DNA from 3 places in the Micromonospora sp. BRA006-A genome. Region 2 is predicted to be linked to each of the others. Evidence: riboswitches for the same ligand, from Rfam matches in the RefSeq annotation. Region 2 holds a riboswitch; each other region holds the start of a gene.
What was found. A riboswitch is a leader RNA that binds a small molecule or an ion and turns the genes downstream of it on or off. The one in region 2 is predicted to bind cyclic di-AMP.

Region 1 (10,880 bases), 2.8 Mb from region 2:
GCGGGCGGTCCGGGTGGCGTCGCGCACGCTGTCACCGGCGGAACCGACGGCGGAGAGCAGGTTCTGCCACGCCTGGTCGGCGACCCGCTCGGCCTTGCCCCGGCGGTCCAGCAGGTTGGATCCGAACATCGTTCTACCTCCTCGGGTGCCGAAGGCCGGCGGCCACTTCGGACTCCGGTGTCCATCCGGCGGGTTCACTGTCTCGGGCAGTGCCCCACCGGCGCACGCGGCAAACCACGCGGTGGTGCCCGGCCGTGAGCAGCGAACCGGACGAACCACCCGAACGCGCCGGGACCGGTGCCGACGGGACGTGCGTGCGCCAGCTACCCTGGTCGGCGGATCGGCGGGCCCGCCCGGTCGCACGGTTGGCCGCGGCCCGCCGTACAGGGGAAACTGGAACCCGGAGGTCCGGATTGAGTACGCCCAGGTGTGCCCAGTTCGCGAATTGCTCATCCCGGGGGGTGGCGACCGGGCCGTTGGAGGAATACTCTCGGTCGCGGCCCGCGTACTGATGAGGCGCCCGTCATGGGCGAGTGGAGGTGCTCGCGTGAGCCTGTCGATCGTGAAGTCGGTGCGGCCGGGTGGTGTCGTCCAGATCGCGCCCCGTGGGGAGATCGACGTCGACACCGCGTACGAGGTGCGGGAAGCGATCGCCGAGGTGCTCGCGAAGGGCCGTCCCTCGCGGATCGAGCTGAACATGCGGCTCGTCACGTTCATCGACTCGGTCGGCATCAGCGCCATGGTCGCGGGCTTCCAGACCTGCGAGGTCAGCGGCGTCAAGCTCGTGGTCACCGAGCCGAGCCGGTTCGTGCACCGGCAGCTCTGGGTGACCGGCCTGCTCGGCCTGTTCGGCGCGCCCGAGCCGTGGTTCGCCGACGACACCCCCGAGGTGCTGCCCGGCGCCTGAGCGCCGTTCACACCCCCTGCGGCCAGGGGACCTTCTACCCGTTGCCAGTCCGGCGTCGGTACGGGACGATCGTCGCGACGCACGACGGCGAGGGGGCCCGCTTGCAGAGCAGCGACAGCTTCAGCTACACCGTGCAGGCCCGGTGCACCCGGGCCGACGCGGTGGCCCTGCTGGGTGACCTGAGTCGCCAGGGCGAGCTGCATCCGCTGATCGTCCGGGTCCGGAAGCTACCGGCCCGGCCGGGCGCGCTGGCCAGCTACGCGATCACCGACCGGCTGCAACTCGGCCCGCTGCACTTCCCGGTCACGTACCAGGCGGACGTGCTCGTCGCGAGCGAGGACGAGGTCGTCACCGTGGCGCGGCAGCAACCCGCGACGACCGTCCGCAACCACACCCGCCTGCGGGACGAGCCGGACGGCACGGTACGCATCGACGTGGAGATCACGCTGACCGCGCCGGCGCCGCTGTTCGGGTACGCGTTCCGCCAGGCCCGGGCGGCTCACCTGGGCCTGGCGGCTCGTCTCGGGGCGACCCTGGAGGGCCGGCCGGCCTGATCCGGCCGACCCTCTCCGGGTGTGCTCAGTACACCGACAGGTGCACGTGGTTGGTGTGGTCGCTGGACGGGTCGCCGTTGCCGCCGCTGTACGACTTCCACCCGCTGCTGGGCAGCCAGATCTGCTTGAACCAGATCACGTAGAGCACGGCGAGCGGGTCGGCGTTGCGCACGAAGTACGCGGCCAGGTTGTTGCCGTACGTCCGGTCACCGCCGGTGGCGACGCCGCCGAAGCCGTTCTTCTGCGCGGCGAAGTCGCAGGCCCGCCCCTTCGGGTGCTCACCCGAGCCGCTCGGCCGGTGGCACGAGACGTACCTGGTGAAGCCCGCCGCCTTGGCCTGTTGCAGCGCGTGCAGCGTGCGCGGCGTGATGCAGCCGTTCGCCGGGGTCGGGTCGTTGACGCTGCACGACTCCGACGGCCAGGAGCCGTCCGAGTTGCGCGGCGCCGGTTTGGCGTTCTTGCTGGAGGTGCCCTGGACGCTGCCGCCGCCGCTGCTGCTGCGCGACGCGCGGTCGTTCGCCACCTCCAGGGCGCGCTCGGCCTGGTCCTTGCGCTTGGCCATCACCGTCACCTGCTTGCGCTGCTCGAGGATCTCCCCGTCGAGCTGGGCGCGGGTGCGGGTGGCCTCGTCGCGGGTGGCGATCAGGTCGCGCAGCGTACGGTCCTCGTGCGCGGCGACCTGTTCCAGCGCGGCGGCCCGGTCCATGAAGCCCTCCGGGCTGCTGCTGCCCAGCAGCGCCCCGGCGGTGCCCAGGCGGCCGTTGCGGTACGCCACGACGGCGATCTCGCCGACTTTGGCGTCGCGGACGGCAAGCTCGGCGCCGACTGTCTTGAGCTGGTCGTTGAGCTGTTTCTGGCGGGTCACCGACCGGTTCAGCGCGGCCTTCGCCTCCAGCCAGCCCTTGCTGGCCGCGTCGAGCTGGGCGCGCAGTTCCGGCGTGCCGCCCTCGTCGTCGCCGCCGGGCGCGGCGGCGAGCAGGCCGGTCGCCGGCGCCGCGGAGGCGGGGGAGACCGGAACGGTCGCGACGCCGAGGGCCAGCGTCGCGACGAGCAGGGCCGCCAACCGGGCGGCCGTCCGTCGTACAGGTGCCACTGGGGGCATTCACACGTCCTTCCGTCAACGCCGACCGGGTTAGCTGACGGGTTCGGGACGGAAGATCCCTACCGCTGACGCGGATGCACCCCACGTACGTGGTTCCCCGGCTCGTCCCTGCGGACGATTAGGCGACGGCCGCCCCACCGGGGCCGGGTGGCGTCCGCGGGTGCGGCCGCGACCGAGACTACCGGCGCTGCCCGGGCGCGGCTCCGTCGAGCAACGCCACTAGGCGGGGCAAAACCGGCATAAGACTACAACAGTCGCAGTGATTTAAGTCTGCCCTAATCACCACTCGGTCTTTCCGCACACTCCGGCCGACGCTCCGGGTTCGACCTGCAACGTGGCGTGATCGATGGAGAAGTCCTCGTGCAGGGCGGCCCGCGCGGCGGCCAGCACCCCGGCCGGGTCCGCGCCCGGGTCGGTGGTGAGGTGCGCCGAGGCCACCTCCATGCCCGAGGTGAGCGTCCAGACGTGCAGGTCGTGTACCTCGGCCACGCCGGGCACGGCGGCCAGCCGGTCGTGCACGGCGGTGACCTGGAGATGCTCCGGCGCGGCCTGCACCAGGATGCGCAGCGCGGCCCGGCCGAGCCGCCAGGTGCGCGGCAGGATGAACAGGCCGATCCCGACGGCGACCAGCGGGTCCGCCCACCACCAGTCGGTCACCGCGATGACCAGCGCCGCGGCGATCACGCCGAGCGAGCCGAGCAGGTCGCCGAGCACCTCCAGGTACGCCCCGCGCAGGTTGATGCTCTCCTTCGACCCGGCGCGCAGCAGTGCGAACGCGACGATGTTGGCGAGCAGGCCGAGCACCGCCACCACGAGCATCGGGCCGGCCAGCACCTCCGGCGGCTCGCCGAACCGGCGTACCGCCTCGACCAGGACGTAGATCGCCACGGCGCCGAGCAGGACGGCGTTGGCGAGGGCGGCGAGCACCTCCAGCCGGTAGAGCCCGAACGTGCGCTGCGGGTCGGTGCCGGCGCGGCGGGTGGCGGTGATCGCGGCCAGCGCCATGCCGATGCCGAGGACGTCGGTGAACATGTGCCCGGCGTCGGAGAGCAGCGCCAGCGAGCCGGTCGTGAACGCGGCCACCGCCTCGACCACCATCAGGGCGGCGAGCAGCGCGAAGGCGGCCCAGAGGCGGCCCCGGTGGCGGTGCGCCGCGTTGGTCACCGCGCCGCTGTGGTCATGACCTGCGCCCACGCCAACACCCTTCCTGCCCCGTACCGGCCAGGCCCAATGTATGTTCACATCGCTATGTATGCAACTGAACTGTGGGTGAAGGCCGGGTCACTGCCGGGTGTCCGTCAGGAGGGATCCAGCGTGGTGAGACGCTGGGTGGCCCGCGACAATGCCACGTAGAGCGTGCGGACACCCGAGCCGGGGTCGGCCCGGATCTCGCTCGGCGCCACCAGCACCACGCCGTCGTACTCCATGCCCTTGGCCTGCAGGCTTGTCACCACCTGGAGGCGGCCCGCGCCGCGCCCGCCCAGCCAGCCGGCCACCTCGTCCCGGCGCGGCACCGGCGTGATCACGCCGACGGTGCCCTCCACCTGCGCGAGCAGCGCCTCGGCCGCCTCGACGGTGGCCGCCGGCAGGTCGGCGGCGGGCACCGTGCGCTCGACCGGCGGCACGCCGGTGGACCGCACCGCGTCGGGCAGCGGCAGGTCCGGGTAGAGGCGGCGGATCTCCGCCGCCGCCACCGCGAAGATCTCCGCCGAGTTGCGGTAGTTGGTGGTCAGCTCGTAGCGGTGCCGCTTGCGCCGGCCCAGCGCCTGGTCACGGGCCCGGTCCAGCTCCTGCGGGTCGCCGGTCCAGGCGGTCTGCGCCGGGTCACCGACCACCGTCCAGGACGCCAGCCGCCCGCGCCGGCCGACCATCCGCCACTGCATCGGCGAGACGTCCTGCGACTCGTCCACCACCACGTGGGCGTAGTCGCGGTAGTCGTCCGGACGCTCCCGCGCCGCCGCGCGGGCGGCGCGCTGCCTGTCGGCGTACGTGCTCAGCTCGCGCACGCCACCGGCGAGCTGATACGGGTCTCGCTTGGGGCGGGCCCGCTGCACCGGTTTGCCGAGCAGCGCGTCCAGCTCGTCCAGCAGCGCGATGTCGGCCACCGTCAGGCCCTCGGTCGCCAGCGTCCGGTACGCGTCTCCGAGCAGCCGGATCTCCGCCGAGGACAGGATGCCCCCGGCGTAGCGGCGCAGCCGGTCCGGGCGGGCCAGCCAGTCCAGCACGTGCCGCGGGTGCAGCCGGGGCCACCACGCCTTGAGGAACTCCCGGAACTCCGGCCGCTCGATGATCTCGTCCTCGAACGCGGGCTGCTCCGGCAGCCGGCCCACCCGCAGCGTGCGGGCCTGCGCGTAGAGCGCGGCGAGCACCGCGTCGAACGCCGCCCGGCGTACCTCGTTGCGGCGCGCGCCACGGGCCAGCGTCCGGTCCCGGATCGCGTCCAGCGCGGGACGTTCCAGGCGCAGCAGCTCGCCCCGGTAGAGCAGGCGCAGCTCGGCGGGGGAGTCCGGCACCGCGTCGCGTACCGCGCGTTCCAGCACCCGGCGCATCCGCAGCGACCCCTTCACCGCCGCCACGTCCGGCGGGTCGGTCCGGGACGCGGACAGGCCGGGGAACAGCGAGCCCAGCGAGTGCAGCGTGGCGGTCTCCTCGCCCAGCGACGGCAGCACCGAGGCGATGTACTCGACGAACACGCCGGACGGGCCGACCACCAGGATGCCGCCGCCGGCGTACCGGCCCCGGTCGGAGTAGAGCAGGTACGCGGCCCGGTGCAGCGCCACCGCCGTCTTCCCGGTGCCCGGGCCGCCGGAGACGATCGTGACGCCGTTGCCGGGGGAACGGATCGCCTCGTCCTGCTCCCGCTGGATGGTGGCGACGATGTCGCGCATGCCCCGGCCGGTGGCCCGGGACAGCGTGGCCAGCAGCGCCCCGTCACCGACCACCGCCATGTCCGGCGGCGCGGCCTCCGGGTCCAGCAGGTCGTCCTCGATCCGGGTGACCTTCTCCGAGGCCGACTGGATCGTGCGCCGGCGCACCACGCCGCGCGGCTCGGCGGGAGTGGCCTGGTAGAACGCGGCGGCGGCGGGTGCCCGCCAGTCCACCACCAGCGTCTCCGCGTCCACGCCCCGCACACCGAGACGGCCGACGTGCAGCACCTGCCCGGTACGCAGGTCCAGCCGCCCGAACACCAGCCCCTCGTGCTCGGCGTCCAGCACGTGCCGGCGCTGGGCGGCGTGGAAGACCATCGCGTCCCGCTCGACCAGCGCGCCGAAGTTGCCGACCCGGGCCAGCCGGTAGCCCTCCCGCTCGGCGTCGGCCGCCGACCGGCGCAGTTCGGCCAGCCGGGCGTACACCCGGTCGAGGTGGCGCTGCTCGGCGGCGATCTCCCGGTCCAGCGTGGTCTGGTCGGTCAACGCGGATGCTCCTGTGTTCGGAGGGCACGACGGGCTGAATGAGGGTACGGGCCGCCGGCAACCGGCACGCCGGGGCATGCCGCGCACGTGGCGTACGTCAGTGCCGCTCGCGAGCCGGAGACGCTCAGAGGCGGGTCGCCGGGCGCCCGGCCAGCACCCGGTCCAGCACGCCGGCGAGGGCCGCGTTCACCTCGTCGGGGCGCTCCATCATCAGCATGTGCCCGGCACCGGGGCAGACCGTCAGCTCCGTGGTGGGCAGCGCCGCCGCGATCGACTCGGCGCAGGGCGGCGGGGTGAGCCGGTCCCGGTCCCCGACCAGCGCGGCGGCCGGCAGCCCGCCGAGCGCGGCGAGCGTCTCCAGCCGGTGCTGGGCGCCGATCGAGGCGCGGAAACCGCCGATCGAGCGCAGCGTGGCCAGGGCCACCGCGGAGGTGACCAGCCGGATGTCCGCCGGGTCGCAGCGGTCGCCGAACAGCATCCAGCGGATGCTCGGGCGCAGGGCGCGCAGCAGCGCGTGCGGGGGCCGCCAGCCGCCGCAGCGCGCCAGCACCCCGGCGCCCGTCGTCTCGGCCAGCCGGATCAGCCGGGTGATCCGCGGGGACAGGCCGTACGCGGTGTGCGTGTGCCCCTCGGCGGTGGTGGAGACGAAGACCAGACCGGCGGTACGCGCGGCGAACCGGCCGGGGTGGCGGTGGGCGTACTCCATCACCGTCATCCCGCCCATCGAGTGCCCGACCAGGACGATCGGACCGGACGGGACGATCTCGTCGACCACCGCCGCCAGGTCGTCACCGAGCTGGGCGAGGGTGGCGTCGCGCAGCGCCAGGCAGCTCGACCGGCCGTGGCCGCGCGCGTCGTAGGTGACCAGGCGGACCCGGCCGCCGAAGCGTTCCCGCAGCTCGGCGACCTGACGGTGCCAGCTGCGCCCGTCCAGCGTCCAGCCGTGCAGCAGGACGGCGGTGACCTCGGCGTCGACCGGCCCGGTGACGCTGACGTGCAGGCGTACGTCGTCGGGGAGCCGCAGTTCCAGGTCCGGCATCGTCCACCTCCCGGGCCCGCCGATGTGTGTCCACCGGATGACCCGGCGGTGACACCGGCGTTACCCGCCATGAGACCACGGCAACCGGCCCGGAGAGAAGATTCCCGTCCGGCCCCACGGCGTCGGATCGGTGACCAGGCTGGGAGGCATGCCGTCCACCAGTCCGCGCGCCGCGCTGGCCGAGCTGCTCGCCGGCAACCGCCGCTTCGTCAGCGGCCGGCCGGTGCACGGGCACGACGTCACCGCCGCCGCGGCGGTGGCCTCCGGCGACCAGCAGCCGTACGCGGTGGTGCTGGGCTGTATCGACTCTCGGGTGCCGTTGGAGGCGATCTTCGACCAGACGTTCGGTTCGATCTGCGTGATCCGTACCGGCGGGCACGTGCTGGACCGGGCCGTCCGGGGCTCGATCGAGTACGTGGTGGAGCAGCTCGGCGTACGCCTGGTGATGGTGCTGGGGCACGAGCGCTGCGGCGCGGTCGGCTCGACCGTCGAGGCGCTGCGCACCGGGCGGCGGCCCGCCGGCGACCTGGCGTACGTGGTGGACCGGATCGCCCCGGCGGTGACCGACGTCGGCGTGGACGACCCGGACGCGCATCCGCTGGCGATCCGCCGCCACGTCCGGCGCACGGTGGCCGCGTTGCGCCGCGACGACCGGCTGGCCGGCCCGGTGGACGCCGGTGAGCTGGCGGTGGAGGGCGCGCTCTACGACCTGGCCACGGGCGAGGTCACGCTGCTGCCGCGGGAGCGGACGCGAAACCGCCCGCCGGGGTGATCCCGGCGGGCGGTCGCGGTGGTGCGGGTGAGGGCGCTCAGCCCTCGAAGACGCCGGCCTCGACCAGGCGCTTCTCGGTGGCGTCCCAGCCGTGGTCCGGGTAGGACGCGGCCAGGCCGTTGATCTCGGCGCGGATCTTGGCGGCGTGGCCGGCTGCGGCCAGCACCCGGATCTCCTCGACGAACGCGTCGGAGTCGGTGCGCAGGTGCGCGGTCTTGCCGTTGGTCAGGTTGCGCACGTAGGCGTGCTTGCCGCCGTTGAGCGGGATCAGGTACTTGAACTCGCCCAGCACGCTGAGGGCGCCACCCTGGCCAGCCTGGCCGGCCCGGACGGACGCGCGCGCGGTCTTAGAGGTGTTGCTCGCCACGGAGGTACTCCTTGCAGACGTACGGTGGGGACGGAAGGCCGTCCGGGGGCTGTGCGAGTGACGCCCGGGTGGGCGCCGGCCCGCGAAGATGTACGGCGGCACAGAGAACCGCCCAGAGAACTGTACACGACCACGACACCTGGCTGGTCGTCGCGGCGTCAGAGGGCATAACCGGGTCGGCCACCCGGGTATTTCCCGCTCCGGGGCCCGGCGAATTTTCCGATTCGCTGGCGCACCACCAGTCACACGGGTCATCATGTGTGCCAGGTACCACTCGGTAGGACGAGGTCGTAGGGGAAGACGCACCTCGGCTCACCGGGAGGTCACCGTGCCAACGCGTGGCGTCGTATACGTCCACTCGACCCCGCTCGCCGTGTGCTCGCACGTCGAGTGGGCGATCGCGCGCGTCCTCGCCGCGCCGGTCAACCTGCACTGGACGGCGCAGCCCGTCGATCCGGCCGCCCGTCGCGCCGAGTGCGGCTGGACCGGCAGCCCGGGGACCGGCGCGGAGCTGGCCGCTGCCCTCCGGCAGTGGCCCATGATCCGTTTCGAGGTCACCGAGGAACCCAGTCCCGGCGTCGACGGCGAGCGCTTCATGTACGTACCGGGCCGGGGCCTGTTCCGGGCCGCTGTCGGCGCGGCCGGCGACATCCAGCTCGGCGAGGACCGCCTCCGCAGCCTGATGGCCGCCGCGCGCGGCCCGGAGGCGCTGGCCCACGCCCTGGACAAGGCACTCGGCACCGCCTGGGACGCCGAGCTGGAGCCCTACCGGTACGCCGGCGACGGCGCGCCGGTGACGCTGCTCACCCGGGTCGGGTGACGGCGGCCGAGTTGCCCCGATACGGTGGGCCGCGTGTCGATTTCCCCGCGGCGCTCCGCCGTCGCGCTCGCCGCACTGACCGCGCTGCTCGTCTCCGGATGCTCGGACGGGCCGGATCGTCCCCGGCCCGCCCCGACGAGCCCGGCGCCGTCGTCCGCAGCGCCCGCGCCGAGTGACCCGCCGGCCGCCGATCCGGCCGCCCGCGCGGCCGCGCTCGTCGGCACGCTCAGCGACGAGGACCTGGTCGGGCAGGTGCTGATGCCGTACGCCTACGGCAGCTCCGCCACCCAGGTGTCGGCCGGCTCGGCGGCCGGGAACCGGGCGCTCGCCGGCGTCGACACCCCCGCCGAGATGGTGGCGAAGTACCGCCTCGGCGGCGTGATCCTGGTCGGCTTCAGCGCCGACGACCCCACCTCGGGCAACCAGGCCACCACGAACGTGGACAACCCCAAGCAGGTCCGGGCGCTCACCGACGGGCTGCGCGCCGCCGCCGGCAAGCTGCCCGCCGGCGCCGCGCCGTTCCTGATCGGCACCGACCAGGAGTACGGCGTGGTCACCCGGATCACCGACGGGGTGACGCTGCTGCCCAGTCCGCTCGCCGCCGGCGCCGCCGGGAACCCGGCACTCACCGAGGCCGCCTGGCGGGCCGCCGGGGCCGAGCTGGCCGCGATGGGCATCAACCTCGACTTCGCGCCGGTCGCCGACGTGCTGGCGACCCGCAGCGCGGTGATCGGCTCCCGCTCCTTCGGCGCCGATCCGGCGACCGCGTCCCCGCAGGTGGCGGGCGCGGTACGCGGCCTGCAGGCCGAGGGCGTCGGCGCCGCCGTCAAGCACTTCCCCGGGCACGGCCTGAGCGCCGAGGACTCGCACACCGAACTACCGGTGATCAAGCAGTCCCGTGCCGAGCTGGACCGCCTCGCGTTCCCGCCGTTCCGGTCCGGCATCGGCGCCGGGGCCATGGCGGTGATGTCGGCCCACCTGGACGTCAAGGCGGTCGACCCGGGCACCCCCGCGACGTTCTCCCGCAAGCTGCTCACCGACGTGCTGCGCGGCCAGCTCGGCTTCCAGGGCGTGGTGATCACCGACGGGATGAACATGGCCCCGGCGAAGAAGTGGTCGCCGGGCGAGGCCGCCGTACGCGCGCTCAACGCCGGCAACGACCTCATCCTGATGACCCCGAACGTCACCCAGGCGTACGACGGGCTGCGCGCCGCGCTCAAGGACGGCTCGCTGCCCCGCGCCCGCCTGGTCGAGGCGGTCACCCGGGTGCTGACCATGAAGTTCCGGCTGGCCGGGCGGGACACCCCCGCGCTGTCCACGCTCGACGGCGCCGCCCACCGCAAGGCCGCCGACGACCTGGCCACCGCCGCGGTGACGGTGCTGCGCGGCAAGTGCGGCGGCGCGGTGACGGGCCCGGTGAGCGTGACCTCCTCCGGCGGCCGGGAGCGCACCCGCAAGCTGCTGACCGAGGCGCTCACCGCGGCCGGGGTCAAGGTCGTGCCCTCCGGCGGCACCGTGGTGCACCTGGTCGGGTACGGCGACGGCGCGAAGGACCTGAGCGCCGGCGCCGCCGTGACGGTGGCGATGGACACGCCGTACGTGCTGTCCGGGGCGAAGTCCCCGACGCTGATGGCGACCTACTCGTCCACCCGGGCCTCGATGACCGGGCTGGCCGCGGTGCTCGCCGGCAAGGCCCGCCCGGCCGGCCGCTCCCCGGTGCCGGTCTCCGGCCTGCCCGCCACCACCTGCCGTACCTGACCACCGCCGTAACTCGGGTGCGGCCCGGGGCGGCCGGCTGGCAGGGTGGCGCCCATGGGAGAGGCGGCACAGGGATTCCGGTACGTCGAACGCGGCGACGGCACGGTCATCATCACGCATCACGGCCGGGTCGCCGGCACGTTGCGCG
Region 2 (10,880 bases):
CGATGTTCTCCGCGTACGTGGTGGTGCCGGAACCGCCGCCGGACCCGGCCAGCACGGTGGCGACACCGTCGCCGAGCAGCGCCCGGCCCATGTCGCGGTCCAGGTTGCGGCCGGTCATCGCGGCTACCGCCTTGACGTGCCCGGCGTTCTCCGCGATCAGCACCAGGATCACCGGGATGACCAGCACGACGGCGCGGGCGTCGAAGCTCGGCGTGTGGAACTCGGGGAAACCGATCCAGGCGGCCTGGCGCAGGCCGCTGACCGCCTGCTGGTCGAGGTTGCCGGTCAGCGCGGCGAGCACCCAGCCGACCACCACGCCGACGAGGATCGACAGCCGCGCCACGAAGCCGCGGAACAACACAGTGGTGAGCAGGATCGCGACGAGCGTGACCACGGCGATCAGCGGCTGCGCCTTGACGCCGGTGCCGGAGCCGCCGCCGTCCCAGGCGACCGGCGCGAGGTTGAGGCCGATCAGCATGACGATCGCGCCGGTGACCACGGGCGGCATCAGCGCGTCGATCCAGCGGGAACCGGCCACCTGCACCACCACGCCGACGAGCGCCAGCGCGACGCCCGCGACGACGATGCCGCCGAGGGCCGCGCCGATGCCGCCGTCGGTCTTCGCCGCCAGGACCGGCGCGATGAACGCGAACGACGAGCCGAGGTACGAGGGCAGCCGGTTGCCGGTGATCAACAGGAACAGCAGCGTGCCGAGCCCGGAGAACAGCAGCGTGGTGGCGGGCGGGAAGCCGGTGATCAGCGGGACGGTGAAGGTGGCGCCGAACATGGCTACCACGTGCTGCACGCCCACGCCGATGGTGCGCGGCCAGGAGAGCCGTTCGTCGGGCGCGACCACGTCGCCGGGGCGTACCCGGCGGCCGTCGCCGTGCAGGGTCCACGGGGACCAGCGGGAGGTGGGGGACTGGGTCATCGGTCGCCCTTCGCGTCATCGGGTGACGGGGGCGTGATCGACCCTGGGAGTTGTTTCTAGCACGTGCCCTGCGGCGATGGGGGCCCGGCCCGGGCTCAGGCGACGCCGGTGGGACGGAACTGGACGCTGACCCGGGGGCCGACCGGGCGGGTGGTCTTCGGCACCGCGTGTTCCCAGGTGCGCTGGCAGGAACCGCCCATGACCACGAGGTCGCCGTGGCCGAGCGGGAACCGCAGGCTGCCGCCACCTCCGCCGCGGGGTCGCAGCAGCAGCGCACGCGGGGAGCCGAACGAGACGATCGCCACCATGGTGTCGGTGTGCGCGGAGCGGCCGAGGGTGTCGCCGTGCCAGGCGACGCTGTCGCGGCCGTCCCGGTACAGGCACATGCCGGCGGTGACGAACGGCTCGCCCAACTCGGGCGCGTAGTGCCGGGTGAGCGCGTCCCGGGCCTCGGTCAGCACCGGGTGCGGCAGCGGCCGGCCGGCGGCGTACCAGCAGAGCAGCCGGGGCACGTCGACCTCGGTGTCGTACATGGTGCGGCGTTCGGCCCGCCACGGCACGTCGTGGCGCAGCGTGTCGAGCACCTCGTCGGAGCCCCGGACCCAGCCGGGCAGGTGGTCGACCCAGGCGCCCCGGCTCAGCTCGTGCCGGCGCAGCGCCCCGGCGAGCGGGCCCAGGGTCGGGCCCTGCTCGGCCAGGTCGAGCATCGAGGGCTGGTACGCGTCGGACACGCCGCCGATCGTACCGTGCTCTCGAACAGGCGTACGACGGTCAGCGTCGCAGCATCCGGCGCACGGTGCCCGGGACGGCCTGCTTGATCCGCTCTCGGAGCTGTTGGGAGCGCAGCGCGTCGATGGTGGCGGTGAGCTTGGCGTTCTCGTCGCGCAGCCGCTCGATGCGGGTCAGCAGGTCGGCCGGCGGGGTGGCGGCGGCGGGCCGGACGGCCGGCGGGAACACCGTCTCGCCGACCTGCCTGTCGAAGCGCGCGGCGCTGTCGCCGTCGGCGAACGAGGTGCCGAGGTCGTGCTTGCGCAGGAACGCGGTGATGGTCTCGAAGCGGGCCTTGTGGCCGTCGTTGAGCGACGTGTAGTCGGCCTCCGCGTAGAGGTCGGCGGCGTCGACGTCGGCCGGCACGTCCCGCATGATCCGGTGCGGGATGCCGAAGTAGCGGGCCAGTTCCAGCGTGCGCGAGTCGTGCGCGAACAGGTAGCCGGGCGTGCCGGCGACGAGCGCGGTGATGGTGCCGTGGATGCGGGTGCCGAACGCGAAGTCGTACCCGGAGAGGTGGTCCATCCAGGTCCACGGGTCGACGAACATGCGCACCTTGTCCTCGGCGAACAGCGGGTGCGAGGTGTGCAGCGGGATGTCGCTGCTCTGGCCTCGGTGCTCGGGCGCGTCGCCGTAGAGCAGCGTGCCGAGGGTCCGAAGGTCCTGCGGCACGTAGCAGAGGTTCGGGTAGCGCTCCTGGTGGTGGCGGACCACCGCGGCCATCGAGCGGACGTACGGGGAGATGGTGAGCGCGACCTTCGAGTCGGCGGTCAGCTCCGGGCGGTTCTTCTCCAGGTGGAACGTGTCGCCGTGCAGGAACATCGACGGGCAGCCGATCTGCTCCACGTCGGAGAAGCCCAGCGCGTTGAGGTAGCTCTCGGTCACCTCGCCGCGTACGCCGATGCTGTGCGACCGGTCCAGCACGGCCTTGCAGAACGCGCGGACCGGCTCGTCGATCGGCCGCAGGTACTCGCGGTCGCCGTCGACGTTCGTCTGCACGCCGACGCCGAGCACCACCACCGGGATCTTCAGCCGCTCGATCAGCCGGGTCAGCGGCGTCAGGCGGTGCACGAAGCTGCGCCGGAACGCGTTGGCGAGGGGTACGACGAACACGTCGTGCCGTTCGTTGATCTCGTCGGCGAGGCGCGGGTCGGCCGGGGTGCGGGTCGGTGTGATCTCGGCCGCGGAGGTGGCGAGCAGCTTGTGCGCGGCGTGGCTGAAGACCAGGTTGCCGCTGTTGTCCCCGATCCAGTTGCCGGCGAACGTCTCCTCGGGCGTGAGGACGTCGAACGGGCCCTTGCGGGCGCGGAGCAGGATCCGCTGGTGCATCCGGTTCGCTCACCTTCCGTACGGCACGGCGTGCGGGCGGGAGCCGGGTGGGTGCCCGCGCGTGCAGAACGGAAATCCTATCCGCCGCCCGAGCGGAGCCGAGCAGACGTCGGCTCGCCGGGAACGTCCCGGTTGCCCGGGGTAGGGTGCCCGGAATGACCAGCGCGCCCACAGTCACCCGTGCCCCGCGACTGCCGTCGCTGACCGGATTGCGGTGGGTGGCCGCGCTGCTGGTCTTCGGCTTCCACGCCGGGACCATGGGGATCGTCGCCGAGCCGCACCTGAAGCCCCTGGTCGACAAGGCGTTCAGCCTGGGCCTGTCCGGCGTCGAGTTCTTCTTCATCCTCAGCGGGTTCGTGCTGGTCTGGTCGTACCGGGACGGGGAGCGCGCGTGGACGTTCCTGCGCCGCCGGTTCGCCAAGATCTACCCGAACCACGTGGTGACGTTCGTCGCGGCGCTGGCGGTCGCGGCGTGGTTCGCCGACCCGGTAGTGCCGTGGGCCGCGATCGCCAACTTCTTCCTGGTCCAGGCGTGGATCCCGCTGGGCGGCTACTTCTACAGCGTCAACAACGTGAGCTGGTCGCTCTCCTGCGAGCTGGCCTTCTACCTGTGCCTGCCGCTCGTGGTGCCGTGGCTGCGCCGGGCCCGTACCGGCGTGCTGCGGACCGTGCTGGTCGCGGCGCCGCTGCTCATCCTGGCGCTGTGGCCCGGCCAGCAGCTCGTGCCGGAGGAGCAGCGGTGGTGGTTCACCCAGATCTTCCCGGTGACCCGGTCGCTGGAGTTCTGGATGGGCGTGGCCGCCGCCGAGCTGATGCGCCGGCACCGCTGGCGCGGCCCGAACCTCGCCGCCGCCACCGGCATCTTCGTCACCACCTGGGTGGTCGCCGCGCTGTGGATCCCGGCCGAGTTCTGGGCGGCGCTGCTCGCTGTCGCGTACCTCCTGGTCATCGCCGCCGCGGCGGACGCCGACGTGCGCGGCCGGCCCACTCCCTGGCGGTCCCGGGCGATGGTCTGGCTCGGCGAGGTGTCGTTCGCCTTCTACCTGGTGCACGTGCTGGTCATGGTCACCGTGCTGCGGCTGACCGGGCACTGGGGGACCGGCCTGCCCGGCTGGCGCGGCCCGCTCGCGGTGCTGGGCTTCCTGGTGGTCACGCTCGCGCTGGCCGCCGCCCTGCACCGCTGGGTGGAGACACCGATGATGCGCCTGCTCGGCCCGTCCCGCCGGGCCCGCGCGGCGTCGCGCGCACCGGCCGTGCCGGCTCCGCGCACGCCCGCCGAGGCCGCCACCGTCCCGGCCGCCGACGGGGGCGCGGCCTCCGTCACCGGTCCGGCCGAGGACATCGAGTACGCCGGGCGGCGTCGCCCGGACTGACACGCGCACACGGCGGCCGGTCGAGCCGCGACACGCCGTGCGGCGGTGCGTTCGTGGGGGTTCGGCGGTAATTTGTACCCGTGCTTCCGATCGCGCTCACCTGCCCCGTGTGGTGGGTGGCGCGCTGGACCGCCCGGATGCTCGCCAGTCTCGCCGTGGTCGTCGCCTGTTCGTTCGGCGCCGCCACGCTGCCGTCCGCCGCTGCCGCCCCCGCCCCGGCGGCCGCCGTCCCGGCGTACCCCGTCACCGGCGCCTCGGCCACCGCGCGGCCGGAAGCCGATCGCGTGGCCGAGCGGCAGGCCCTTCCCGCCGGGGCGCCGGCGCCCGCGCCCCGGGCGACCGCCCCGGCCGCGCCGCAGCCGGTCCCGGCCGGACGGGCCGCCGCACCGGCCGGCCCGCGCGCCCCGCCCGCCCGCTGACCCGCCCACGGGCCGCGCCCGTTCTCCGCACCCACTCGCACGTCATCCCCGCACCCGTCCGGCGGCCCTCCACCGGCCCGCCCCGGCGAGTTCGTGCGGGCCCTCCCGCCAGGTTCTTCCCGTGAGGTGCCGACCATGTCGCAGACCGCTCTGTACCACTTCCTCACCTCCGTGCCCGAGGCCGCCGCCATCTGGTCCTTCCTCCTGCTGCTCGCGCTGGGCCTGCTCGCCGCGCTCGTCGCCCGGCCCGAACGCGACCCCGCCCCGGAGGTCGCCCCCGAACCGGCCGACACCGACGCCGCCCGCCGCGACGACCTGATCCGGTACGCCGAGGAGGTCGCGGTGGCGGCCGCCGGTGCCGCCCAGACTGCCCGTCGCCGCCGGGAGCGGTGGCTGGCCGTGCAGGACGCGGCGGACCGGGCCTGGACCGCGTACGACGAGGCGGACGCCGCCGCCCGCCGCCTCGCCGGTGCCGCCGCGCTGCCCGCCCCGCGCACACCGCGCACCCCCGCCGAGTACGCGGCCCGGGAGCGCTGGCTGCACCACGCCGCCATGACGGCGCACTGGCGGGGCGACCTGACCGCCCGTCAGCTCGCCGACGTGCTGGCCCGCCGCAACGGGTGGGATCCGCGCCGGCACCCGGCCGAGCAGGAGATCGTGCTCGCCCGCATCATCAGGGACGGGCGGCGGGCCGGATGGGAGAGCGCCGCCGCGCGGGAGCGGTCGGCCTGGCGGGACGCGGAACTGGCCGCCGAGTCCGCCCGGACGCTCGCCGCCGAGGCGTACGCCGCCACCGCCGCGCTGCGGCCCGCCCCGGCGTACCGGAGCGCGACGGCGAGCGCCCAGCCGGTGCCCGCGACGGTCCGCAACGCCCGCTGGCGTCCGGCCCGGGTCGGCTGAGCGGCCGTCTCGACCGAATCGTTATCCGGAACGTGGTGAGCCCGGTCACCCGGGCCGCCGAAACGGGCGCCGGGCGCAGAACGGGTCATCGAGTCCCGCGATTGCCGGTCGGGCGCTCGCCGTCTGTCCGCTTTCCGCCGCCGGGTGCCGTCGAAACTGCTTGTCCCATTGAGTGAAGTCAGTAACCGGGTGTTCCGAAATCCGTTACCGCGGATCACGTTTACGCAGGTGGGAGCGCTTGGCAGGGGACATACCCGCCGGTAGTGTCGGCGCGTCCGATGCGGTAATCGATCGCCGACGGCGACGCCGCACCGACCCGCCTAATCGTGTTCCACGAACCGGGGACCCATGAGCACCATCGGGGTGAATCCGCGAGCCCACGGCCCGCGGTAGGGCGTACTTCCCGCCCGAATCCGTCAGCTAACCCGGTCGGCGGCCACGGAAGGAGTACCCCTCGTGCCCACCCCTCGATCGTCCCCCCGCCTCCACGGCGAAGCGGTGCCCGCGCGCGCCTGACGCGCGACCGGCAACCGCCCCCTGGGCGCCCGGCATCACGGGCGTTCCCGATCCCCCGGCCATCCGGCCCCGCCAGCACGTGTGAGTGCCTCCGCGTGCCGGGCCGGCGTGTGCCGCTCACGCCCCGTGGAGGATTTCGTGAAGCACCACCTGAAGCGTCAGCTGCGACGGATCGTCACCGAACGCCCGTACCAGATCATCGCCGGATCGGCCGCCGCGCTCGTGCTGGCCGCCGGCGCCGGAACCGTCGCCACCGCCGGTGACGACGCCCCGGTCCAGGAGAACACCGCCGCGGTCGCCGACCTCGGCGCCGCCCGCCTCGGCGAGCAGCCCGCCAGCCGCAGCGAGGCCCGCATCGCCGTACCGCAGGCGTCGCCCAGCGCGCCGGCCGCGCCCAGCGCGCCGGCGAGCGCCTCCCCGTCCGCGAAGGCCGCAGCGGACCCGGACACCACGCCCAAGGCCAAGCCGAAGCCGCCGTCGAGCAAGTCGCTCGACTACGACTACCAGGCGCAGATCAACTACTTCTACTGCGGCCCGGCCGCCGTGCGCAACGCGCTCAGCGCCGCCGGCATCGAGCGCAGCCAGGATGCGCTCGCCGGCCCGCTCGGCACCACCGAGATGGGCACCAACTCGGCCGAGGACACCACCCGGGTGCTCAACCAGCAGGTCAAGGGCAACCCGTACCGGACCCGCATGATTCCCGGCTCGGCCACCCCGGCCCAGATGGACCGCCTCCAGGCCGACGTGGTCGAGGCGATCAGCAACGGCCGTGGGGTCGTCGCGAACGTCGCCGGTACGGCCACCGACACCAACGGCGGCTGGCACTCCTTCCCGGGCGGCCACTACGTCGCCGTGGTCGGCTACAAGGACGACGGCCGGATCGTACGGATCGCCGACTCGGCCGACCCGTCGCTGCCCTCGTACTGGGTCACCACTATCGACCTGGCGCACTGGATCGCCAGCCGCGGCTACTCCGCCTGACCGTCCCGCACACCCGAAGGCCGGCACCCCACCCGGGGCGCCGGCCTTCCCCGTCCCCGCCCCACCCTCGCGCCTGTCCCGCCTCGCCCTCGCCCGCCCGGCCCTGGCGCGGCCCCCCTCTCGCTGCCCTGGCGCGCCGATCTTGGACTTGTGGCGCCCAGTATGCCCGGCTCGCCCGCTATGGAAGGTGCCACAACTCCAAGATCGACGGTGAGGGCGGAGTGCGGGCGGCCCGAGCCGGGGCGACGGGGCGTCCGGGGCGAGAGCGGCGCGAGGGCGGCGCGCGAGGCGAGGGCGGGGGCGAGGCGAGCGGCGTGGGGGCGTCAGGGTGGGGGCGGTCGGCGGGTTCGGTCTCGCGTGTCCGGGGCGGGCGGTGGCAGACTGCGCCAATGGGCGAAGCGACGGGGAAGCGGCACCTGATTCTCCTGCACGGCATGGGTGCCACCGGCGAGGTGTGGCTGCCCTGGGCGCCGCTGCTGGAGCGCCGCTGGCCCGGCCGCTGGCTCGCCCCCGACCTGGCCGGTCACGGCTGGTCGCCGCCGCTGCACGGCTACTCGTTCGAGGCCCTGGCCCAGCGCGTGGTGGACGGGCTCGGCCCGGTGCGGCTCGGCCCCGACGACCGGCTGGTGCTGCTCGGGCACTCGCTCGGCGGGGTGGTGGCGCTGGCGCTCGCGGCCCGGCAGCGCGGGCTTCCGGTCGACGCGGTGGTCGGGCTCGGCATCAAGGCGGTCTGGTCCCCGGCCGAGTTGGCGAAGTCGGCGGAGCTGGCCGCCCGGCCGGTCACCTGGTTCGCCACCCGTGACGAGGCGGCCCGCCGCTACCTGCGGGTATCAGGGCTCGCCGGGCTGTTCGCCCCGGACCATCCGGTGGTGGAGGCGGGGCTGCGGCGGACCGACGGCCGCTGGCGGCTCGCCATGGACCCGGCCGCGTTCGCGGTCGGGGAGCCCCGGCTGCCGGTGCTGCTGGCCGCCACCGATGTGCCGGTGCTGCTGGCCCGGGGCGAGCTGGACCCGATGGTGACCGACGCGCAGCTCAAGGAACTGGGCGTGCCGGTGGCGACGCTGCCCGGGCTGGGCCACAACGCGCACGTCGAAGACCCGGAGGCGGTGCTCGCCCTGCTCGACCCGTACCTCTGAGCGGGCGAGCCGGCCCGCGACGGGCCGGCGCGCGCTTCTAGCGGGCCGCGCGCGGCCCCGGGACCGCCCAGTCGGGTTCCAGCTCCCGGCGGGCGGCGGAGAGGAACGCCTCGGCGTAGGCGTCGGCGGGGAAGTCGCCCAGGTAGCGGGTACGCGCCGCCCAGCGCTGTGCCGCCTTCGGGTCGGCGTCGAGCAGGTCGGTGAGCACCTCGTCCACGTTGGACATGTCGCGCCGCAGCACGTAGCCGGATGCCGCGAGCGGGAACCGCTCGACGAAGTGCTCCCCGTCGGCACCGGTGTCGGTGACCGCGTACGGCTTGCCGGAGTAGAGCCAGTCGGAGATGACCCCGGAGACGTCGGAGACCAGCGCGTCGGCGCGGTTGACGCACTCGGTGAGCGTCAGCTCGCGGGCCGCGGCGGCGCCCCACAGGTGCGGCCGGCCCGTCTTGGCCCGGTCGGCGGCGAGCAGTTCGGTGAGCCGGGCGAGCTGGCGGGCCGAGGCCGGGTTCTTGCCGGTGTACGGGTGGGCGCGCAGGATCACCACGGCACCCCTGTCGATCAGCCGGCGGATCAGCGTCTCGGCCACCGGCAGCGAGCAGTAGTTGGCGTCGGCGTGGTGCCCGGTCCAGGTCGGCGTGTAGAGGACCGTCGGGTGCGCGGACGGGGTGACCGGCTCCCGGCGTACCTCGATGGCCTCGACCTGGGGACGGCCGACCACGACGAACTTGTCGGCGGGGATCTCCACGCCGGCGCGGGCGTACCTGTCGATCGCCGCCTGACCGGCGACGAAGATCTTGTCGAAGATGGCCGAGACCGGGTTGGCGCTGGGGGCCTTGTCGCTGTCGCCGTGATGCAGCTGCACGTGGGTGAGCTGGTTGAACCGGATCAGGTGGGCGTTCTTCGCGCCGTGGTTGACGTAGAACGCGACCCGCAGGCTGGGCACCAGCGCCTCGTCCAGCGCCTTCAGCGTGGGGCAGAGGACCACCGGGGCGCGGGTGGCGGCGGCCACCGCGGGCAGGAGCTCCGGCTCGCGCAGCACCACCACGAACGGGCGGCCGATCCGTTCCAGGTACGGCAGCCACATGGTGACCTGGTACTCCGAGCCGGGCGGCGCGGAGAAGTGCAGCACGAACTCGGGCTGGTGGCGGCGCAGCGCCCGGCCGACCGGTCCACCTCCGGCGGGCGGCCGGAACCGGCGCCGGGCGAGGTCCAGCGCGACCGCCCCGCATCCGGCGCCGACCAGCAGCGCGGCGACCAGCGCCGTCCAGGCCGGCAGCGTCAGGGCGGCGGCGAGCGCCACCACGGCGAGCAGCACCAGCAGCGCGTCGCCCAGCCGGGCGGCGACGACGGGTGTCCACGTGCGGACCGGGAGGTTCGCCGCGCGGATCTCCAGCGCGCCGGCCTGCCGCAGCGGGCCGACCAGTAGCACCAGCCCGAGTAGCACCAGCGCGGTGGCGGCGAGCGCCGGGTCGAAGCCGTCGTCGAGGCGACGGGCGTAGCCGACCAGGATGCCCGCGGCCACGAGCACCGTCTCGGCGAGGCCGTCGGCGGACGGCCGGACGCGGCGCTCCCAGGCGGTGGCGGCCAGCGCCGCGACCGCCAGGGCCAGACCCCAGCCGGTGGCGCCGGTGAGCGCCACGACGAGGAAGGCCAGCACCGCCAGCCCGGTGGTCAGCCCCCGGGCGAGCAGCTTGCGGACCAGGTCACCACGCATCTGGTACGTCCCGTCGGGTTCAGGCGTCGGCGGACAGCTCGGACCGGTGCGGGCCCGGCTGCGCCGGTACGGCGGCCACCTGCTCGCCGGGGGACCGGCGCACGTCGACCACCTGGCCGGTCAGGTCGGAGATCAGCACGTCCAGGGACGCCTGCGCGACCGCCTCGGAGGAGAGCAGCGTGTGCTCCGGCTCGTCGCCGAACGCCCGCGTCCGCATCGGGGTGGCGGTGCGTTCCGGGTTGACGCAGTTGACGCGTACCCCGAACTCGGCCCATTCGTCGGCGAGCGCCTGGGTCAGGTTGACCAGCGCGGCCTTGGTGGCCGAGTAGAGCGCGTAGCGGGCCCGTCCCCGGGTGTACGAGCTGGACGTGTAGAGCAGCAGCTGGCCCTTTGTCTGCTGGAGGTACGGCAGGGACTGACGCGCGATGGTGACCGGGCCGACGAAGTTGACGTGCAGGAGACGGTCCATCGTCTCGGAGTCCATCTCGGCCAGCGCGCCCTTCTCCAGGATGCCGGCGGTGACCACCACGTGGTCGATCCGGCCGGTGGCCTCGAACGCGGTCTTCAGTGCGGCGGCCACGTCCTCGGCGCGCTCGACGTGGGTGCCGGTGGTGGAGCGGCTGAACGGGAAGACCTGTGCGCCGTAGGAGCGGGCCAGCTCGGCCAGGTCGTGGCCGATGCCGTAGCTGCCACCGAAGACCACGATGGTCCGGCCGGTCAGTTCCTCGGCGTAGCTGCGGTGGTCGGTCAGCCGGGGCGCCTGCGCGGCGGCGAGCTGGAACAGCTTGTCGGCCAGGTGTACGTCGACCGGGT
Region 3 (6,849 bases), 2.2 Mb from region 2:
ACCCACCATCGAGCAGTTCAACAAGGTCCGCTCGCAGCTTCGCGCCAACCAGAAGAAGTCCAAGGCGCTGAAGGACAAGATGGTGCCGCTGGAGCTGGCCTCCACGCTCGCCATGAACAAGGTCGGCGACATCGCGGCCCGGTACTACATCCAGGGCCCGTCGCAGGAGCTGGGCGCGCTGCTGGTGAACTCCAAGCCGGGCGCGCTGGCCGAGCAGCTGGTCATGCTGGACCGGATCGCCGAGGACCAGCGCCGCCAGATCGCCGGTGTGCTCAAGGTGCGCGACGAGTACAACAAGCAGAAGGAGAAGCTCGACGCGCTGATCGCGCTGGAGACCAAGCAGCAGAACGACCTCGCGGCGAAGAAGAAGCAGATCGACTCGGAGATCAAGCGGCTGACCGCCATGCTGCCGGTGACCTCGATCCGCCCGGCCGGCTGCCCCGCCGTCGACGGCGTGGTGAGCAGTGCCGCGCGGACCGCCATCAAGACGGCGTGCGCCCAGGTCGGCGACCCGTACGTGTGGGGCGCCACCGGCCCGAACTCGTTCGACTGCTCCGGCCTCACCCAGTACGCGTACAAGGCGGCGGGCATCTCGCTGACCCACTTCACCGGCGCGCAGTGGAACGAGGGCCGCAAGGTGTCCCGCTCCGAGGCGAGACCGGGTGACCTGGTGTTCTTCGGTTCCGACCTGCACCACGTCGGGCTCTATCTCGGCAACGGGGTGATGGTGCACGCGCCACGGACCGGCAAACCGGTCCAGGTGTCGAGCATCAGCACCCAGCCGCTCGCCGGCTTCGTCCGGGTCGCCTGACCCCGGTCACACGGAGAGGCCCCCGGTCCGCAGGGACCGGGGGCCTTCGCGTTCTCGCGGGAAGGTCAGCGTGGCGTGCCGACCGGGGACGGCATGACCAGCACGTCGTCCAGGTTCACGAACATGATCCGGTGACCGAACTGGACCTGCACGTAGCGGTTCTTGCCGCGGACCACGGTCCGGTCACCCGGGGCCGAACCGTCGAACGAGACCGCCCGGTAGTACTCGCCGGGCAGCACCCCGCCGACCGCGTACCGCTGGCCGGCGGCGAACGTGTACTGCAGCGGCGAGATGGTCTGGTACGGGATGGTGTCCGGGTAGGCGGCCTGCTCCGGGTAGGCCCGCCCGTACACCGGGATGGTGGCCTTGCCGGGCCGCGGGGTCACCACGAAGCCGGTGGCCCACTTGGCGGTCGGCGCGGACGCCGGGTTGAGGAACCACGCCTTCTGGCCGAGGTACCAGATCGCCGTCCAGTCACCCTGCCGGCCGGCGAGCGCGTACGTCTGACCGGCGGAGGCGCGGGCGCCGTGGTCGGAGATGTACATGGTGTCCGGCGTACCGTCCGGGCGCAGCCCGAGGTCGTTGACGAGCGGGGCGTCCGGGCTCGGCGCGGTCCGCAGGACCACCGCGGAGGAACCGCGCGACGGGCACGGCTCGGCCGGCGGCCGGGGCGTCGGGACGCCGGGCGGCTGCTGGTTGCAGCCGGTGAACGCCGGCCGGTTGGTGGCGAAGTCCGGGTCGATGGTGACCAGGCCGGTACGGGGCGTGCCGGTGCTGCGGAACGGCGCCTTCATCAGGTCGAAGTAGTGCGACCAGTCCCAGTACGGTCCCGGATCCCAGTGCATGCCGCCCACGTTGGCGGCGGTGATGCCGGGCACGTTGTCGTGGCCGATGATGTGCTGCCGGTCCATCGGGATGCCGAGCTTCAGCGCCAGGTGCCGCACCAGCTTGGCGGAGGTGCGGTACATCGCCTCGGTGTACCAGGTGCCCTGACCGGCGAAGCCCTCGTGCTCCAGGCCGATGGACTTGGCGTTGACGTACCAGTTGCCGGCGTGCCAGCCGACGTCCTTGGTCTTGATGTGCTGGGCGATGTAGCCGTCCACCGAGCGCAGCGTGTAGTGCCAGCCCAGGTAGTCGGCCCGCTTCACCAGGTCGACGCTTGGGCCGAAGTAGCCCTCGGTGTCGTGGATGACGATGTACTCGATCTTCTGCTGCTTCGGCCGGTCGGCCAGGTCGTGGTTGCCGTAGTCGCCCGGGTCGTCGCTGAGCTGCTCGTACGGCGCCGGAATCCACTCGCAGGCCAGCCGTACCGGACACTCCAGCCCGTCCGGCCGCTCGGCGTTGCGCAGGCCGAGGCGGGCCAGCCGGGAACGGTCCGGCGTCGCGGCGGTGGCGGCGAGCGTGACCCGCTGGCCGTCGTCGGTGGTGCGGCTGGCGCCCTGGCCGAGCTGGTCGTAGACCTCGTCGGCGAAGGCCGCCGCGGCGTCGGAGGTGTCCGCGCCGGAGTACCGGGCCACCGCGCCGTACCAGGCCGCCGGGTCGGTGCCGGCACCGACCGGCCCACCCAGAGCCTTCTGGTACGACGCCAGCAGCGCCGCGCCACCGCGGATGTTCGCGGCCGGGTCGGTGCGCAGCGTGCCCGCGTCGAGCCCGGTGAGCGCGGCGGCGGCGGCGAGCGTCTGGAGCGAGGCGGGCGGCAGCGGGGTCTCCCGCTCCGGTGCGGCGGCGGTGGCCGGGTCGAGCTTCAGCGGGCGGGAGTCGTCGCCGCGCGGGTCCTCGTCCTCGTCGACGTGGGCGCTGCCCGGCATGGCGAGGATGTGCGCGGCGTCGGTCAGGTGCATCGGGCCGTAGCCGCCGCTGGTGCTCGGCTGTCCGGTGTGGGTGTCCCAGCGGGACTCCAGATAGGAGACACCGAGCAGTACGTTCTGCGGCACGCCGTACTCGGCCGCGGCGGCGGCGTACTGTTGTTGCCTGTCGCTCGCGGGCGCGGACGTGTCCGGCGCGGCGGTCACCGGGCCGGTCGTCGCCAGCGCGGTGGCTGTCGCCACTGCGGCGGCGAGCAGTATCCGTCTGCCCGACGGCGGGGCGGAGAGGTGCATCGAACCTCCTGGACAGGGATGGGGGTCACTGCGTCTCCACCCTCACTCCGCACACCCGGGAGGGTCAATACCTTTCCAGCGAGTAATCAGTCTTGAAAGAAAACTTCACCTCCGCCCTGGGTGCGGCCCCGCATCGCGTACGGAGTGTCACGGCGCTGGAAGTTGCGGATCGATAACGGTGGTCCCTACTCTGGTGAATCGTCGGCCGCACGTCTCACCGTCCAACCCGGTCGGTGACGGTCCGACACCGCCGAGTCGCCTCCGGGCGAGCCGGGGAACCAGGTACCTGGGGTGAATCCGCAGCGATGCGGTAGGGCGGCTCCCTTCCCGCCCGAATCCGTCAGCTAACCCGGTAGGCGGTACGGAAGAAGGAGTACGGACGCCCGGTGGCACTCCATGCCCCGCGGCCGTCGTCGAACCGGTCGGTCGACCGGTCCACGGCTGTGCCGCGTACCCGCTGGTCCCGCTTCACCACAGCCCTCGCCGCCCTCGTCGGCACCGCAGTCGTCCTGACCGGCGGCGCCACGGCGGCACACGCCGAACCCTCGGTCGCCGAGATCGAGGCCCAGATCGACCGCGACTGGAACGAACTCGAACCGGTCATCGAACAGGTGAACGCCGTACGCGAGCAGCTCGCCGCGCGGCGCAAGCAGGCCGACGCGCTCGGCCGGCAGATCGCACCCCTCCAGGCCCGGGTGGACGCCGCGCTCGGCCAGGTCGGCGGGCTCGCCGCCGACGCCTACAAGGGCGACAACCTCTCCACAGTGAACGCGCTGCTGGGCAGCCGCTCGCCCGGCGACCTGGTCAACGGCCTGGAACTGCTCGACCGCTTCGCGCACCGCCAGCACGAGCAGGTGCGCTCCGTCGCCGCGCTGCGCGATGAACTGGCGGCGAAGAAGAAGCCGCTGGACGAGATGATCGCCGGGCTGGCGCGTACCGAGGCCCAGCTCGCGGCGAAGAAGAAGCAGATCGACGCCGAGATCGCCAAGCTGGAGAAGCTGCGGCTGAAGGTGTACGGCAAGGGCGGTGGCGGCCCGCTGCGCCCGGCGCCGTGCCCGGCCGGCTACCCCGGCGGCCCGGCCGGAGCGGCGGTCAAGTTCGCCTGCGCCCAGATCGGCAAGATCTACGTCTGGGGCGCGGCCGGACCGGACCACTTCGACTGCTCGGGCCTCACCATGGCGGCGTGGGCGAAGGGCGGCGTCTCGCTGCCGCACAGCGCACGCCAGCAGCACGGCGTGACGAAGCGGATCAGCCGGGCCGAGTTGCGCGCCGGTGACCTCGTCTTCTACTACGGCGACCTGCACCACGTGGCGATGTACGTGGGCGACGGCTGGGTGGTGCACGCCTCCCAGTCCGGCAAGCCCATCACCATGAAGCGGGTCGACGACGGCGACATCAACAGCTACGGCCGGGTGTAAGGAAGGGCCCCCTCTTAACGCCTCCGGTAGAGGAGGGGGCCCCTATTAACAGCCGCGGGCGCCGTCAGCGCGTCGGCCAGGTGCGCCAGCTCTGCCAGGACCGGCTCGGCGTCGGACCGCGCTGCCCCTGGTAACGCGAGCCGTAGACGGCCGAGCCGTACGGGTGCTCGGCCGGCGAGGAGAGCCGGAAGATGCAGAGCTGCCCGATCTTCATGCCCGGCCAGAGCGTGATCGGCAGGTTCGCCACGTTCGAGAGCTCCAGCGTGACGTGACCGGAGAAGCCCGGGTCGATGAAACCGGCTGTCGAGTGGGTCAGCAGCCCCAGCCGCCCCAGGCTCGACTTGCCCTCAAGCCGGCCGGCGAGCTGGTCACCCAGCGAGATCACCTCGAGCGTGGAGGCGAGCACGAACTCGCCCGGGTGCAGCACGAACGGCTGGCCCTCCGGCACCTCCACCATCGAGGTCAGGTCGTCCTGCTGGACCGACGGATCGATGTGCGTGTAGAGGTGGTTGTTGAAGACCCGGAACAGCCGGTCCAGGCGTACGTCGATGCTCGACGGCTGCACCAGCGTGGGCTCGAAGGGCTCCAGCGCGAGCGTGCCGGCCTTGATCTCGGAGATCAGGTCGCGGTCGGAGAGCAGCATCGGAACACCATAGCGACCGGTACGGGTGACCTGCGTGTCGCACTACATCTTCGTACACGTGTTCGATAGAGTGTCCACATGGCTTCCTGGTCCGAATTCGCCGCCGACGAGCCCCGCCTCGCCGGCGAGATCCGCCTCCTCATGCAGCAGTACGGGCCGGGCTTCGGCTACCTCGCCACGGTCCGCGCCGACGGTGGCCCCCGCGTCCACCCGGTCTCCCCGGTGATCACCGCCGACGGCCTCTGGTGCTTCGTCATCGACTCGCCGAAGCGACGCGACCTCGAACGCGACGGCCGCTACGCGCTGCACTCGTTCCCGCCGGAGGAGAGCGACGACGAGGCGTACATCGCGGGGCGCGCACGGCCGGTGACCGACCCGGCCACCGTGACGCGGCTGGCCCGGATCGCCCGCGCGTCGCCGCAGGGCGACTGGCGGCTGTTCGAGTTCACCGTCGAGGTGGCGATGCTGACCCGGCGCGACCCGGTGGCCCAGCCCGGCGCCGCCCCGCCGCAGGTGCGGGTGTGGCTCGACCCCCGCGGCGACGCGCCGGCCCGGCGCGACCCGCTCGCCGCCGACGGCCGGCGCGGCCGACACGGCTTCGACACCCGCCGCCCGGCCGCCTGACCCGGCCCACGACGAACGGTGCCGGCCCCGTCCGAGGACAGGGCCGGCACCGGTACGCGGTACGACGGTCAGGCTGCGCGGTAGGCGTTCCACGCGGTGAGCATGCGGCTCGCCTGGCCGGCGGTGAACTGGTACATGCAGGAGTCGTACGTGTAGTCCATGAAGTTGGTGATCGGGTCCTTGCCGGCGGTCGAGCAGGTGTCGCGGCCGGTCGGGCACTGGTACGCCGGGGACGCCTCGGCCGGGGTGTCGGAGACGCTGTCGCCCGAGCCGGAGCAGCCGCCCTGGAAGGTGTGGTAGAGGTTCAGCCAGTGGCCGACCTCGTGGGTGCCGGTGTCACCCTGGTTGTAGTTGGTCGCGGTGCCGCCCGGCAGCGACTCGTTGAGCACCACCACGCCGTCCATCTTGTCCAGCGTCCGCTTCGGGAAGGTCGCCCAGCCCAGCAGGCTGTCGCTCAGCTCGCCGAGGTAGATGTTCAGCGTGTTCTTGCCGCCGACGCGCAGCGACGTCTTCATCGAGCGCTCGGCGGAGGAGCCCTGCACGATCGGGTACCACGACGGGTTCGTCACCCGGTTGATCTTCGTGAGCTGGAACCCGAACGCGGTGGCGGCGCCGCCGGTGGAGCCCGCGTACGCCTGGTTCAGCACGGTGATCTGCTGGTTGATCATCGAGTCGGTGATGTTGCCGCCGGCCCGGGTGCTGTTCTCCTGGATGACGTGCACGACGACCGGGATCGTCACGGTGGCCAGCGGGGCGACGGCGCCGGTCCGGAAGCCGGCCCGCTCGCGCTGCGCGGCGGCGAGGTCGGCCTCCCGGTCCTTGACCTGCTTGGCGGTCAGGTGGTTGGGGTCGAGCTTGGCGTTGCCGCCCTTCGCGACGCGGGCGTTCGCGTGCTCGTCGGCGTGGGCGTCGGCCGGCTCGGCGCAGACGCCGCCCGGGGCGGCCGAGAAGGCCGAAGCAGCGGGGACGACACCGACGGCGGCCGTGCTGAGCAGCAGCGCGAGGGTCGACGTCGCGACACCGGCGGTACGCCGGGTCAGCAGGTTGGGACGGAGTCCCATGGGCCCACCTCTTTCTGACGGCGTGGCAGGGGGTGTGTCACGCCGGTTCGGAAACGTGGGGCAGACGTTACATCCCATCGACGCATTTGAGAACGCCCATATGTTTCCGACGTGCAACTTCGCGCCGGCCGGCTCCGGTGAGTGCTTGATCCACTCCAGTTCGGGGAAGTGGCGGGGTCAACCGCCCGCCGAT

Region 1: linked by a shared signal. The riboswitch ahead of NMK34_RS23055 (hypothetical protein) and the one ahead of NMK34_RS11050 (C39 family peptidase) in region 2 are both predicted to bind cyclic di-AMP.
Region 3: linked by a shared signal. The riboswitch ahead of NMK34_RS00410 (NlpC/P60 family protein) and the one ahead of NMK34_RS11050 (C39 family peptidase) in region 2 are both predicted to bind cyclic di-AMP.

What each region holds. Positions count from the first base shown of each region.
Region 1 is NZ_JANCLW010000001.1:5,095,743-5,106,622, reverse strand. It holds gene NMK34_RS23070 (hypothetical protein) at 1-129, opposite strand, end outside; gene NMK34_RS23065 (STAS domain-containing protein) at 548-907, shown strand; gene NMK34_RS23060 (SRPBCC family protein) at 1,009-1,461, shown strand; gene NMK34_RS23055 (hypothetical protein) at 1,487-2,563, opposite strand; cyclic di-AMP (ydaO/yuaA leader) riboswitch at 2,568-2,698, opposite strand; gene NMK34_RS23050 (cation diffusion facilitator family transporter) at 2,843-3,757, opposite strand; gene NMK34_RS23045 (HelD family protein) at 3,862-5,976, opposite strand; gene NMK34_RS23040 (alpha/beta hydrolase) at 6,101-7,015, opposite strand; gene NMK34_RS23035 (carbonic anhydrase) at 7,164-7,787, shown strand; gene NMK34_RS23030 (hypothetical protein) at 7,825-8,154, opposite strand; gene NMK34_RS23025 (DUF3145 domain-containing protein) at 8,483-8,974, shown strand; gene NMK34_RS23020 (glycoside hydrolase family 3 protein) at 9,008-10,732, shown strand; gene NMK34_RS23015 (hypothetical protein) at 10,787-10,880, shown strand, end outside.
Region 2 is NZ_JANCLW010000001.1:2,299,540-2,310,419, forward strand. It holds gene NMK34_RS11020 (uracil-xanthine permease family protein) at 1-931, opposite strand, end outside; gene NMK34_RS11025 (alpha-ketoglutarate-dependent dioxygenase AlkB) at 1,027-1,662, opposite strand; gene NMK34_RS11030 (polysaccharide pyruvyl transferase family protein) at 1,703-3,028, opposite strand; gene NMK34_RS11035 (acyltransferase) at 3,184-4,401, shown strand; gene NMK34_RS11040 (hypothetical protein) at 4,482-4,820, shown strand; gene NMK34_RS11045 (hypothetical protein) at 4,956-5,720, shown strand; cyclic di-AMP (ydaO/yuaA leader) riboswitch at 6,028-6,170, shown strand; gene NMK34_RS11050 (C39 family peptidase) at 6,375-7,217, shown strand; gene NMK34_RS11055 (alpha/beta fold hydrolase) at 7,607-8,353, shown strand; gene NMK34_RS11060 (CDP-glycerol glycerophosphotransferase family protein) at 8,391-10,067, opposite strand; gene NMK34_RS11065 (bifunctional cytidylyltransferase/SDR family oxidoreductase) at 10,087-10,880, opposite strand, start outside.
Region 3 is NZ_JANCLW010000001.1:81,847-88,695, forward strand. It holds gene NMK34_RS00400 (C40 family peptidase) at 1-811, shown strand, start outside; gene NMK34_RS00405 (peptidoglycan recognition family protein) at 877-2,910, opposite strand; cyclic di-AMP (ydaO/yuaA leader) riboswitch at 3,149-3,283, shown strand; gene NMK34_RS00410 (NlpC/P60 family protein) at 3,297-4,328, shown strand; gene dcd (dCTP deaminase) at 4,393-4,971, opposite strand; gene NMK34_RS00420 (pyridoxamine 5'-phosphate oxidase family protein) at 5,050-5,595, shown strand; gene NMK34_RS00425 (zinc metalloprotease) at 5,664-6,656, opposite strand.